3 regions of the Mesorhizobium sp. WSM4821 genome follow, and region 3 is predicted to be linked to each of the others. Evidence: predicted binding sites of a transcription regulator. Region 3 holds the regulator's gene; each other region holds the start of a gene.
What was found. Region 3 encodes PhoB, which activates phosphate uptake and scavenging genes when phosphate is short. Its sites were predicted from a motif close to TGTCATNNANCTGTCAT; they were not measured.
Positions count from the first base shown of each region.

Region 1: the regulator PhoB is predicted to act here: its motif matches at 2,013-2,029, upstream of AC0NID_RS29865 (DUF4956 domain-containing protein).
Region 2: the regulator PhoB is predicted to act here: its motif matches at 1,996-2,012, upstream of phnF (phosphonate metabolism transcriptional regulator PhnF).

Region 1 is NZ_CM148371.1:6,110,070-6,113,343, reverse strand. It holds gene AC0NID_RS29875 (esterase-like activity of phytase family protein) at 1-370, opposite strand, end outside; gene AC0NID_RS29870 (polyphosphate polymerase domain-containing protein) at 424-1,227, opposite strand; gene AC0NID_RS29865 (DUF4956 domain-containing protein) at 1,205-1,924, opposite strand; gene AC0NID_RS29860 (IS5 family transposase) at 2,529-3,274, opposite strand, start outside.
Region 2 is NZ_CM148371.1:2,175,281-2,178,554, reverse strand. It holds gene AC0NID_RS10485 (zinc-binding alcohol dehydrogenase family protein) at 34-1,050, shown strand; gene phnF (phosphonate metabolism transcriptional regulator PhnF) at 1,222-1,971, opposite strand; gene phnG (phosphonate C-P lyase system protein PhnG) at 2,091-2,552, shown strand; gene phnH (phosphonate C-P lyase system protein PhnH) at 2,552-3,163, shown strand; gene AC0NID_RS10465 (carbon-phosphorus lyase complex subunit) at 3,165-3,274, shown strand, end outside.
Region 3 is NZ_CM148371.1:1,841,102-1,844,375, forward strand. It holds gene pstB (phosphate ABC transporter ATP-binding protein PstB) at 1-807, shown strand, start outside; gene phoU (phosphate signaling complex protein PhoU) at 841-1,548, shown strand; gene phoB (phosphate regulon transcriptional regulator PhoB) at 1,565-2,254, shown strand; gene AC0NID_RS08835 (ROK family protein) at 2,386-3,274, opposite strand, start outside.

The DNA.
Region 1 (3,274 bases), 3.0 Mb from region 3:
GCCCGTCTTCAAACGCGATCAGCAACTCGGTATCGGACTGCTTGCCATTGTCACCATTGACAGTGGCAAGGCCCTCCGCATTGGTGGCAGCCTTCCCGGAGCCCGCGCCAGCCTTCGTTGCCAGCGGAGCAGAGAAGACCGATTGAATTTCTGCAATGCGCGACCCGTCCAGCCGAATGCGAAAGTGATGAAGGACACCGCCGTCGGAAACGGCGTAGAGAAGTTGCTCATCCTCATCCCAGGCCAAGCCGGAAAACTCCGCAATCTTGACGCCGTTTGCGCCCTCCGCAGGGATTTCCATGCTGTCCAAGGCTTCAAGGTTTGTCGCTGCGAGCGCATCCGACGTGGTCACGGCGGCTGCGGCAAGCATTATCGACGCCCGCGCAAGGCGGCTGAACATGCGGCGAATTCCGTTTCGATCATTCATGCGAACAACTCTCTTTGCGGCGCGGGCACGCTCCCGAGCTTGCGAAGGGCGGGAAGAAACTTGTTGTGCCGCGTTCCCTGATCGAGGATGGCGATGCCGGTGCAATATTTCGAGCAATGCTTGGTGGGATGCTGGTGCATTGCGCGCAGGATGCGATCGGCTATCCCGTTGGCATTGGCGGATTTCGTTTCAAGGATGAAGTGGTCGTCGTTGATCGCGTGCGACGAGCCGGGGGCAAAAAACCGCATTCCGCTGTCGATCGTCATCCGCTCGCCGCCTTCCTTCGCTACCAGCGTCATGCGGACATAGCGCATGTCGAGGACCCGTGAGAGCTCGTATGGGAATTCCTGGCGATACTGGTCGAGATAAACACCATTGACGTAGGCGAGTGCGGTCTCGTCGAGAATTCCGAACTTGCCGGCTTCGTAAGGCAGCCGTTTCTTGATCGTGGCGCCGCGCTTGTCCTTGAGCTTCACCTCAACGAAACAAAGCCCTGCATCGATATACTTCCGGATCCGGACTTTCGCGCGCTGGCGCCGGCCCTGATGGTGGTCGAAATAGCTGCGCCGGTCTGAATTATCGAAGTAGCAGGTTTCGTAGGTGAAAGCCCGGCGGCCCTTGATTTCCAGAATATCGAAGTGCCGTGCCAGTTCCGCGGCGGCGCGATGCAATATGTCCGCGCCAACGACATATTTGTTGTCCAGACGCTCCAGCATCTCTGCCTTGGAGTTGAGGATAGCGAGACTGATCGGGTCGAAAACCCGCTCCAGCCGGGCGTCAGTGTTTGCCGTAAAAGACATTGAGCCTCGCCATTTCCGTGATGTAGTCGAGTTGGAGAACCTGATAAGACAACACTGCGACCCCCAGCCGCTCCGAGAGTTCGGCGCGCATTGCTTCGGGGTCCGACAGCAGTGTCAGGTGGATTTTGTCGAGCGTCACCTTCGCTCCGCTGACTGATTGCAGCATCTTCGGATGATCGATGACGTAAGCGCCGACGAGCACGAACAGAACGATCATCGCCGCAAAAGGCAGCGTCGTTCCTTGCACAGAAGAGATGACTGCGATGGCGACGCTGCCGAAGAAGTAGGTCATCTCGGTTTTGCTGAGCGGCTCCGAGCGCAGTGTGAAAAGCGCCAGGATGGCAAACAGGCCAAAGCCCGCTGCAACGCTGAAATTCACCGAAGACAAGACAGTAAGCACTGCAAAAACGAAGATGTTGAACAACGCGGCCGCCGTCACCAGCTCCTTGTCCCGGTAGCGCCGGTAATACATGCCGAAGGTAAGAAGCGTCATTCCAATGAGGTTCAGCGCGAACCTGATCGCCTGAGCCGCCAGCGGGTCCTGAAGGGCTTGCGCGAAAAAGGAGTTCATCGCGTTTTCGCCATCGGCGCGGCCGGCGATGCTGCCGGGATAAGTGGAACGGGGTACATTTTCAGCTCCTGCTTCTCGTGACGCCATAAGCGGCGCTGAATTGACAACGGACAGTCCCGCCCCCATTCCTGTCGGAAAGTCAGAAACTGCGGAATGCGGCGGCGGCGTCGCTTGAGAGTTGGGATCAACGACCGGTCGGAACGCATTCGCAAGTGTGACAATCAGACGACAGTTTTATGAAGCTAGCCGGCTAAAGCTTCGCGGGAGTCTGGCTAGATTTTGGGGCACCTCGGGTTAGAGTTTAGCAAACTTCAGGTTAGAGTCTGGTAAGAGCCGGCGTCTGGATACCACGGACTAATGGCTGATCTGTCGGATTCCGACGGTGGGACGCTGCGATGCAAACGGTTTCGCGTCTCAACCGGAGGATCGGCAGCAATTCGAAAGCCTGGTCCCCTTTGTTGCGGCATTGTCTTCTCCCGCAAGAACGGCACGGGCTGCAGGGCAGAGGCCCCGGCGGTGACGAGCCGGACTAACGGGAATCCAGCGCCTGGTCCTAGACCACCAGCCAGGAACCAGCGCCATGCCCAATGCGGCCGTTACTTCCGTTGGTCTGGAAGGGGCGGAACTGCCCTCTCGAATGCAGCGGAAGACCGTTCGTCAGACGGACCATTGTCAAAGTCGGATAAAAAGGCAGTGTGGAATTGGTTCAATCGCGAAGTTAATGTGCTCGCTAGGGCGTGGACTCATAAGCGCGCAGCCATAGCCGGATTGATGCTAGCTTGATGAAGGCGAGATAGTTGGCAGCGAGCTTGTCATAGCGGGTGGCGATCCGCCGGCATTGCTTGATCTTGTTGGAGAAGCGATCGACCAGGTTACGCTCTCGGTAGAGGTATGGACTGAAGCAGATCGGCCCCTTGCGATTTCGTTTTGCAGGGATGTTTGCCCACGCACCTTTCTGACTCGCGAACTCCCTGATCCAGTCCGCATCATATCCGCGATCTGCGAGCAACGTCGTTCGGGGTTGCAATTCCGCCAGGAGAACCGAGCAAAGGCGATTGTCGTGTGCCTCGCCTGGCGTGAGGCCAAGGCGCACTGGCAGACCATCGGCGTCCACTACCGCGTGAATCTTGCTGGTAAGTCCGCCTCGTGAACGACCCATGTGTTGCTCGCGATTGTCCGCGATACAGGCACCGTGCTGGTGCACGCGCACAACCGACGTATCGATCATCTGCACCGCCGCGTCATGAGCCTTGGCGAGGGCGTCCATGATCTGATCCCAAACACCAGCCCGGCGCCAACGAACGAAGCGGTTGTAGCAGGTGGTATGAGGACCAAAGCTCTCCGGAAGATCGCGCCACGGCGCACCTGATCGCAAGACCCAGAATATACCGTTGAGCACACGACGGTCATCGTCGCGGGGAACGCCGCGTGGCTTGTTCGGGAGCATCGGTGCAATGACACTCCATTCGTTGGTAC
Region 2 (3,274 bases), 330 kb from region 3:
GCCGGTGGCGCCACGAACCGACTGGATAGAAGCATGAAAGCCATCGTCTGCCGCTCTCCCGGCGACCTTGTTCTCGAAGACCGTGCCGCTCCCGGCGCGCCACCGTCCGGCTGGGCGCTGGTCGCGGTCAGCCATGTCGGCATTTGCGGCACCGACTATCACATCTTCGAAGGCAAGCACCCGTTCCTCGCCTATCCCCGCATCATGGGCCACGAGGTTTCCGGCACCGTGATGGAGGTTGGCGACGGTGTCGATCTCACAATCGGCGAGCCGGTGATCATCAACCCCTATCTCGCCTGCGGCAAATGCATCGCCTGCCGGCAAGGCAAGCCGAATTGCTGCGTCAGGATCGAAGTGCTCGGCGTCCATCGCGACGGCGCCATGTGTGAGAAAATCCTGGTACCGGCGCAAAATCTCTATCCGGCCAACGGCCTGTCGCTGGCGGATGCCGCCGCCGTCGAGTTCCTGGCGATCGGCGCCCATGCCGTGCGGCGCTCGCTGGCTGATCCCGGCGCGCGCACGCTGGTCATCGGCGCCGGGCCGATCGGCCTCGGAACGGCGCTGTTTGCGCGCATCGCCGGTCTCGACACGACGCTGCTCGACATGAGCGCCGAGAGGCTCGGCTTCGCCGCAAGTGAACTCGGCTTCGCGACCCTCGACGGTTCACGGGCGACAGCAATCGACCTCGTGCGGGAGGCAGCCGGCGGCGAAGGTTTTGACGTGGTCTTCGACGCCACCGGCAACACCCGGTCCGTGCAGTCGGCCTTCGCCCATGTCGCGCATGGCGGGACGCTCGTCCTGGTCAGCGTCGTCAAGGACGACATCGCCTTTTCCGACCCCGAATTCCACAAGCGCGAAATGACGCTTGTAGGCAGCCGCAACGCGCTGCGTGCCGACTTCGACCATGTCGCCGCCTCGATCCGCGACGGTGCGGTGCCACTGGCAAAGCTCGTCACCCATCGCACGACGCTTGGCGACACACCGCGCGACCTCGCCCGCTGGGTGCATGAGAAATCCGGCCTGATCAAAGCCGTCATCCAGGTCGGGTGAGGCCGGACACGCTCCAGCGATTGTCCTAAAGGTGCGTTGAGATTCAGGTCAGGCCGAGTCGAAAATGGTGGATTCCGAGAACCGGAACGGAGCGTACGTTTGGGTACGTGAGTACCGGAAGCGCAGGAAGCCGCCATTTGCAGGCCGGCCTCAGCTGAATATCAACGCAACTTAAAGCGCCGACAATTTGAACTCGACCCGCTCAGCCGGAAACCGCGTTTCGGCGAACTGGATCGGCTGTCCGTCCGGCGTGACGTTGACGGCGACCGTGACCAGCACGATGGCGCCGGGTTGCAGATCGAGGTCGGCGAGATCGGCGGCATCAGCATGGCGCGCCGACAGCACAGTCGATTGCCTGAGATAATCGCTGACACCGAAGCGCTGGAGCGAGGCGGTGATCGATCCGGTTTCCGCCATGGCCGCCTCGATGCCGGAAAAACGCCTGGCCTCGAACCAGGCGGTGGCGCGCGAGACCGGCTGTCCATCGGCTTCGCCGCGCATTTCCAAGCGTACCACGTCAGCCCCCCTCGCAAGGCCCAGGCTGTCCGCGACACGACGGTTGGCCGGTTCGATCGCCGACTCGAGCAGCACGCTGCGGCGCTCGGATGCCTGCCCTTGCAGGCCCGCCGAAAAGCGCGTGCGGGCGCCGATCGGATAGGACAGCCGCTTGCGCGACAGCACGAAGGTGCCGCGCCCCTGCTCGGCGCGAAGCACCCCCTCCTGCACCAATGCGGCGATCGCGGCGCGCACCGTATGGCGGTTGACGCCATAGCGCTCTGCCAGTGCGATTTCCGGCGGCAGCGCGGCATTCTCGGCAAACTCGCCGACGGCGATCGAATGCAGGATCTGGTCGGCGATCTGCCGCCACAGCGAGACGCCGGTGCGCCGCTCCAGGCTGCTGGCCATCTGCCGTCCGATCATTCGTTGCCCCGAACCTTTCGTCCCTGTCATGCATCCGTCATGGACTCGCATTAGGGAATAGGTGTAATTTGTATAATTGTCTAAATCAATAGACAAATTTTCAGCAAGAAGGAAGGGCCATGAGAGGACAGGAAGCGCGCGATCAGGCTGAGCGCAAGGCCGTCATGGCGACGCTGGCGCAATCGAGCGGCGACGACATCGTCCGCCTCTGGAATGAAGCCGGCCTGCCTTCGGAAGCGGAACTCCTGCGCGGACCCGAAACCGGCCTGGTCACCGTGCGTGGCCGCATCGGCGGCGGCGGCGCGCCGTTCAACGTCGGCGAAGCAACGGTCACCCGCGCCACCGTCCGGCTGGCATCCGGGCAGGTCGGCCACTGCTACGCGCACGGCCGCGACAAGCAAAAGGCACGGCTGGCGGCAATCGCCGACGCGCTCTGGCAGGATCCCAACCATCGCAGCGAGGTCGAGACCAAACTCATCGCGCCCCTTCGGGCGGCACAAGCCTGCGCGCGTGAACGGCGGCGCGCCGAGACGGCGGCAACGAAGGTCGATTTCTTCACAATGGTACGCGGAGAAGACTGATGGATATCGCCACCCAAGCGATCGAGGGCGGCTTCGCCGATCCGGTGTTCAACGCGCAGACGGTGTTCCGCGCCGTGATGGACGCGATGGCGCGACCGGGCACCCTGCAGCCCCTGCCGGTCTTTGCCCGCCCGCCAACGCCGCTGTCGGCCACCGCGGGCGCCATCGCGCTGGCACTGTGCGACAACGACACGCCGCTCTGGCTCGACCCTGTCTTGCAGGCCCCGGCAGCGGTGAAGGCTTGGCTTGGCTTCCACACCGGCGCGCCGCTCGCCAACACGCCCGCCGATGCGCATTTCGCGCTGATCGCCGCGCCCGCCGAGATGATGGCGCTCGACGGTTTTGCGCAAGGCACCCAGGATTATCCCGACCGTTCGACCACGCTGATCCTGCAGGTGAGCGATCTCACGTCGGGCACGCCTTTGCTGCTTGAAGGCCCCGGCATCGAGAAGACCGCGACGATCGCGCCAGCGCGGATGCCGCGTCATTTCGTCGAGCAATGGAAGCAGAACAACCAGCGCTTCCCGCGTGGCGCCGACATCATCCTGGCCGCCGCCGACAGCATCGCCTGCCTGCCGCGCACGACGCGTATCAAGACGATGGAGGCGTGAGATGTATGTCGCAGTAAAAGGCGGCGAAGCCGCAATCGCCAACGCCCATCGCCTGCTCGCCGACCGCCGGCGCGGCGACCGCAAGGTGCCCGCACTTCGCCTCGACCAGAT
Region 3 (3,274 bases):
ATGACGGAAGCCAGCGTCGAACAGAAACTGGGTAGCGGGACCAACGAACCTTCGATCAAGATGAAGGGCGCAAAGGTCTCCGTTCATTACGGCGAGAAGCGAGCCCTGTTCGACGTGGATCTCGATGTCCGTGAAAACCAGGTGACGGCGTTGATCGGCCCATCGGGCTGCGGCAAGTCGACCTTTCTGCGCTGCCTGAACCGGATGAACGACACGATCCCGATCGCCCGGGTCACCGGCAAGATCACGCTCGACAGCGAGGATATCTACGACCCGAAAATCGACGTCGTCGAACTCAGGGCTCGCGTCGGCATGGTGTTCCAGAAGCCGAACCCGTTTCCGAAGTCGATCTACGAAAACGTCGCCTACGGTCCACGCATTCACGGCCTGGCTAGGAGTAAGGCGGAGTTGGACGGCATCGTCGAATCGAGCCTGAAGAAGGCCGGCCTGTTCAACGAGGTCAAGGATCGCCTGCTCGAGTCGGGCACTGGTCTCTCCGGCGGACAGCAGCAGCGCCTGTGCATCGCGCGCGCCATCGCGGTGTCGCCGGAGGTGATCCTGATGGACGAGCCGTGTTCGGCGCTTGATCCGATCGCCACCGCCCGCGTCGAGGAACTGATCGACGAACTGCGCCAGAACTACACGATCGTCATCGTCACTCATTCGATGCAGCAGGCAGCGCGCGTGTCGCAGCGCACGGCCATGTTCCACCTCGGCTATCTGGTCGAGGAGGGCGCGACCGACAAGATGTTCACCAATCCCGACGACAAACGCACCCAGGACTACATCACCGGCCGGTTCGGTTGAGCGGCGGCGAATTTCGAACACGAGGACAGTATCATGGGTGAACACACCGTCGCATCTTTCGACGAGGAATTGGAGCACATCGACCGGCTGCTCCGCGACATGGACGAGCTAGCCGCCGCGATGGTCGCGGCGTCAATCCGCGCGTTGCTAGCTTCGGACAATGCGATGGCGCAGCGCGTCGTCTCGGACGACACGATCATGGATGCGCGGCAGCGCGAACTCGACGATAGCGCGATCACGCTGATCGCCAAGCGGCAGCCGATGGCGCAGGATCTGCGTGCCGTGGTCGGCGCAATCCGCATGGCGGGCGATCTCGAGCGGATCGGCGACCTGGCCAAGAACATAGCCAAGCGGGTCAGCGCCGTCGGACAGAGCGCCACGCCACGCAATCTCTCGCACGGTATCGACGCCATGGCGGATCTCGTTCTCGAGCAGCTCCGCGGCGTGGTCGAGCACTATGTCTCGCGCAACGCCGACGCGTTGAAGGAACTGCGCGCCGCCGACGAGAGGATCGACGTGAAATACACGGCGGTGTTTCGCGAGCTCCTGACCTACATGATGGAGGATCCGCGTAACATAACCGCCTGCACGCACCTTCTATTCTGCGCCAAGAATCTCGAGCGTATCGGTGATCATGTCACCAACGTTGCCGAAAACGCCTACTATGTCGTGACCGGGAATCAATTGCCGGCGGACCGCCCGAAGCTCGACGAGACGACAATGTCGGCGCCGGCGACATGACAGGGGTAACCGGCCGATGATCGCGCCGCGCATCATGGTGGTGGAGGATGAAGAGCCTCTAGGCGTCCTCCTCCGCTACAATCTCGAATCCGAAGGCTATCAAGTCGAGGTGGTGACACGCGGCGACGAGGCCGAGATCCGGCTGCAGGAGAACGTGCCCGATCTTCTGGTGCTGGACTGGATGGTGCCGGCGATTTCCGGCATCGAGCTTTGCCGGCGTCTTCGGGTGCGTCCCGAAACCGAGCGGCTGCCGATCATCATGCTGACCGCCCGCGGGGAGGAGAGCGACCGGGTGCGCGGCCTTTCCACCGGAGCGGACGACTATCTGGTCAAGCCCTTCTCGACACCGGAATTCATGGCCAGGGTCAAGGCGCTGCTGCGTCGCGCCAAGCCGGAAGTGCTGTCCAGCGTTCTCAAGGTCGGCGACATCGTGCTCGATCGCGAATCGCACCGGGTCTATCGCAAGAAGAGTGAGATCCGGCTCGGACCGACCGAGTTCCGGCTGCTCGAATTCATGATGCGGCATCCCGGCCGCGTGTTCTCGCGCAGCCAGCTGCTCGACAATGTCTGGGGCGAGACGATCTACATCGACGAACGCACGGTGGACGTCCATGTCGGCCGGCTGCGCAAGGCGGTCAACAATGGTCGCATGCCTGATGTCATCCGCACCATCCGCGGTGCCGGCTACGCGATCAGGGAAGACTAGCTCCACGGCGCGAAGGTTCTGACAGTCGGATGTGCTGCGTTGGCGGATCGCATGTCTTGGCGGCTATCGAAAACGCCCATTGCTTCGCCCAGGGATGACGAAGTTGGGCCTCCCGCGCTCTTCGGTCAAACTCAAGCCACGTTCTTCCCCGCTGAGCCTCCTCTCGCCTGCACGCCCGGCGCGAAAATCTCCTGGTCGACGAAGCTTAGCGCCCGCATGGCGCAGCCTTCGCGGATCAGCGGCAGCTCGTTCGGCTCGGTGTCGAAGGAAATCGAACCCGAATGCTGGCCGCCGGCGGTCTGGGCGATGGCTTCGCGCAGGGCCGGCTCGATCAGGTCGAAAGCGGCGGCACTGGCGCCGACCATGGCGACCGGCGCCGGATCGATCAGTGCGAACAGGCTGCCGAGCCCAAAGCCGAGCGCTTCGCCGGCCTTGCGGTAGGCTTCGCGCTCCGGTCCGTCCGTCTCGCGCGCCCGGGCGGCGAGCGCCCGCATGTCGGCATCGCTGACATCGGCGACCGGCTCGGTGTTTTCGCTCAACTGCCTAGCGTTGCGCCAGATGGCGTAGTTGCCGGCATAGGCCTCGACGCAGCCGCGCCGCCCGCAGCGGCAGAGCGCGCCGCCCGGGCGATGGATCATGTGGCCGAATTCGCCGCCCGAGGAATGAGTGCCGGTGAACAGTTCGCCTTTCAGCACCAGCCCCATACCGATGCCGTGCGAGAGCAGGATGGCGATAAAATCGTCGCGGTAACGATCCGGGTCGCGCCAGCGCAGCGCCACGGCCATCATGTTGCAGTCGTTCTCCATGGTGGCCGGGATGCCGAACTGGTCTTCCAGAATGTCGGCGAAAGCGATGTTCGTCTGCGGCGTGATCGGCGACCACAGCATGGCTCGCGCATGGGAATCGGTGATGCCCTGGATCGCCAGCGCGATGCGCGCGACGCTTTGGACATCGAGGTCGGGATCCTTGAGCCGGCGCCGGACGATGGCGACGCATTCGCCGATCAGTGCGTCGCGCGAC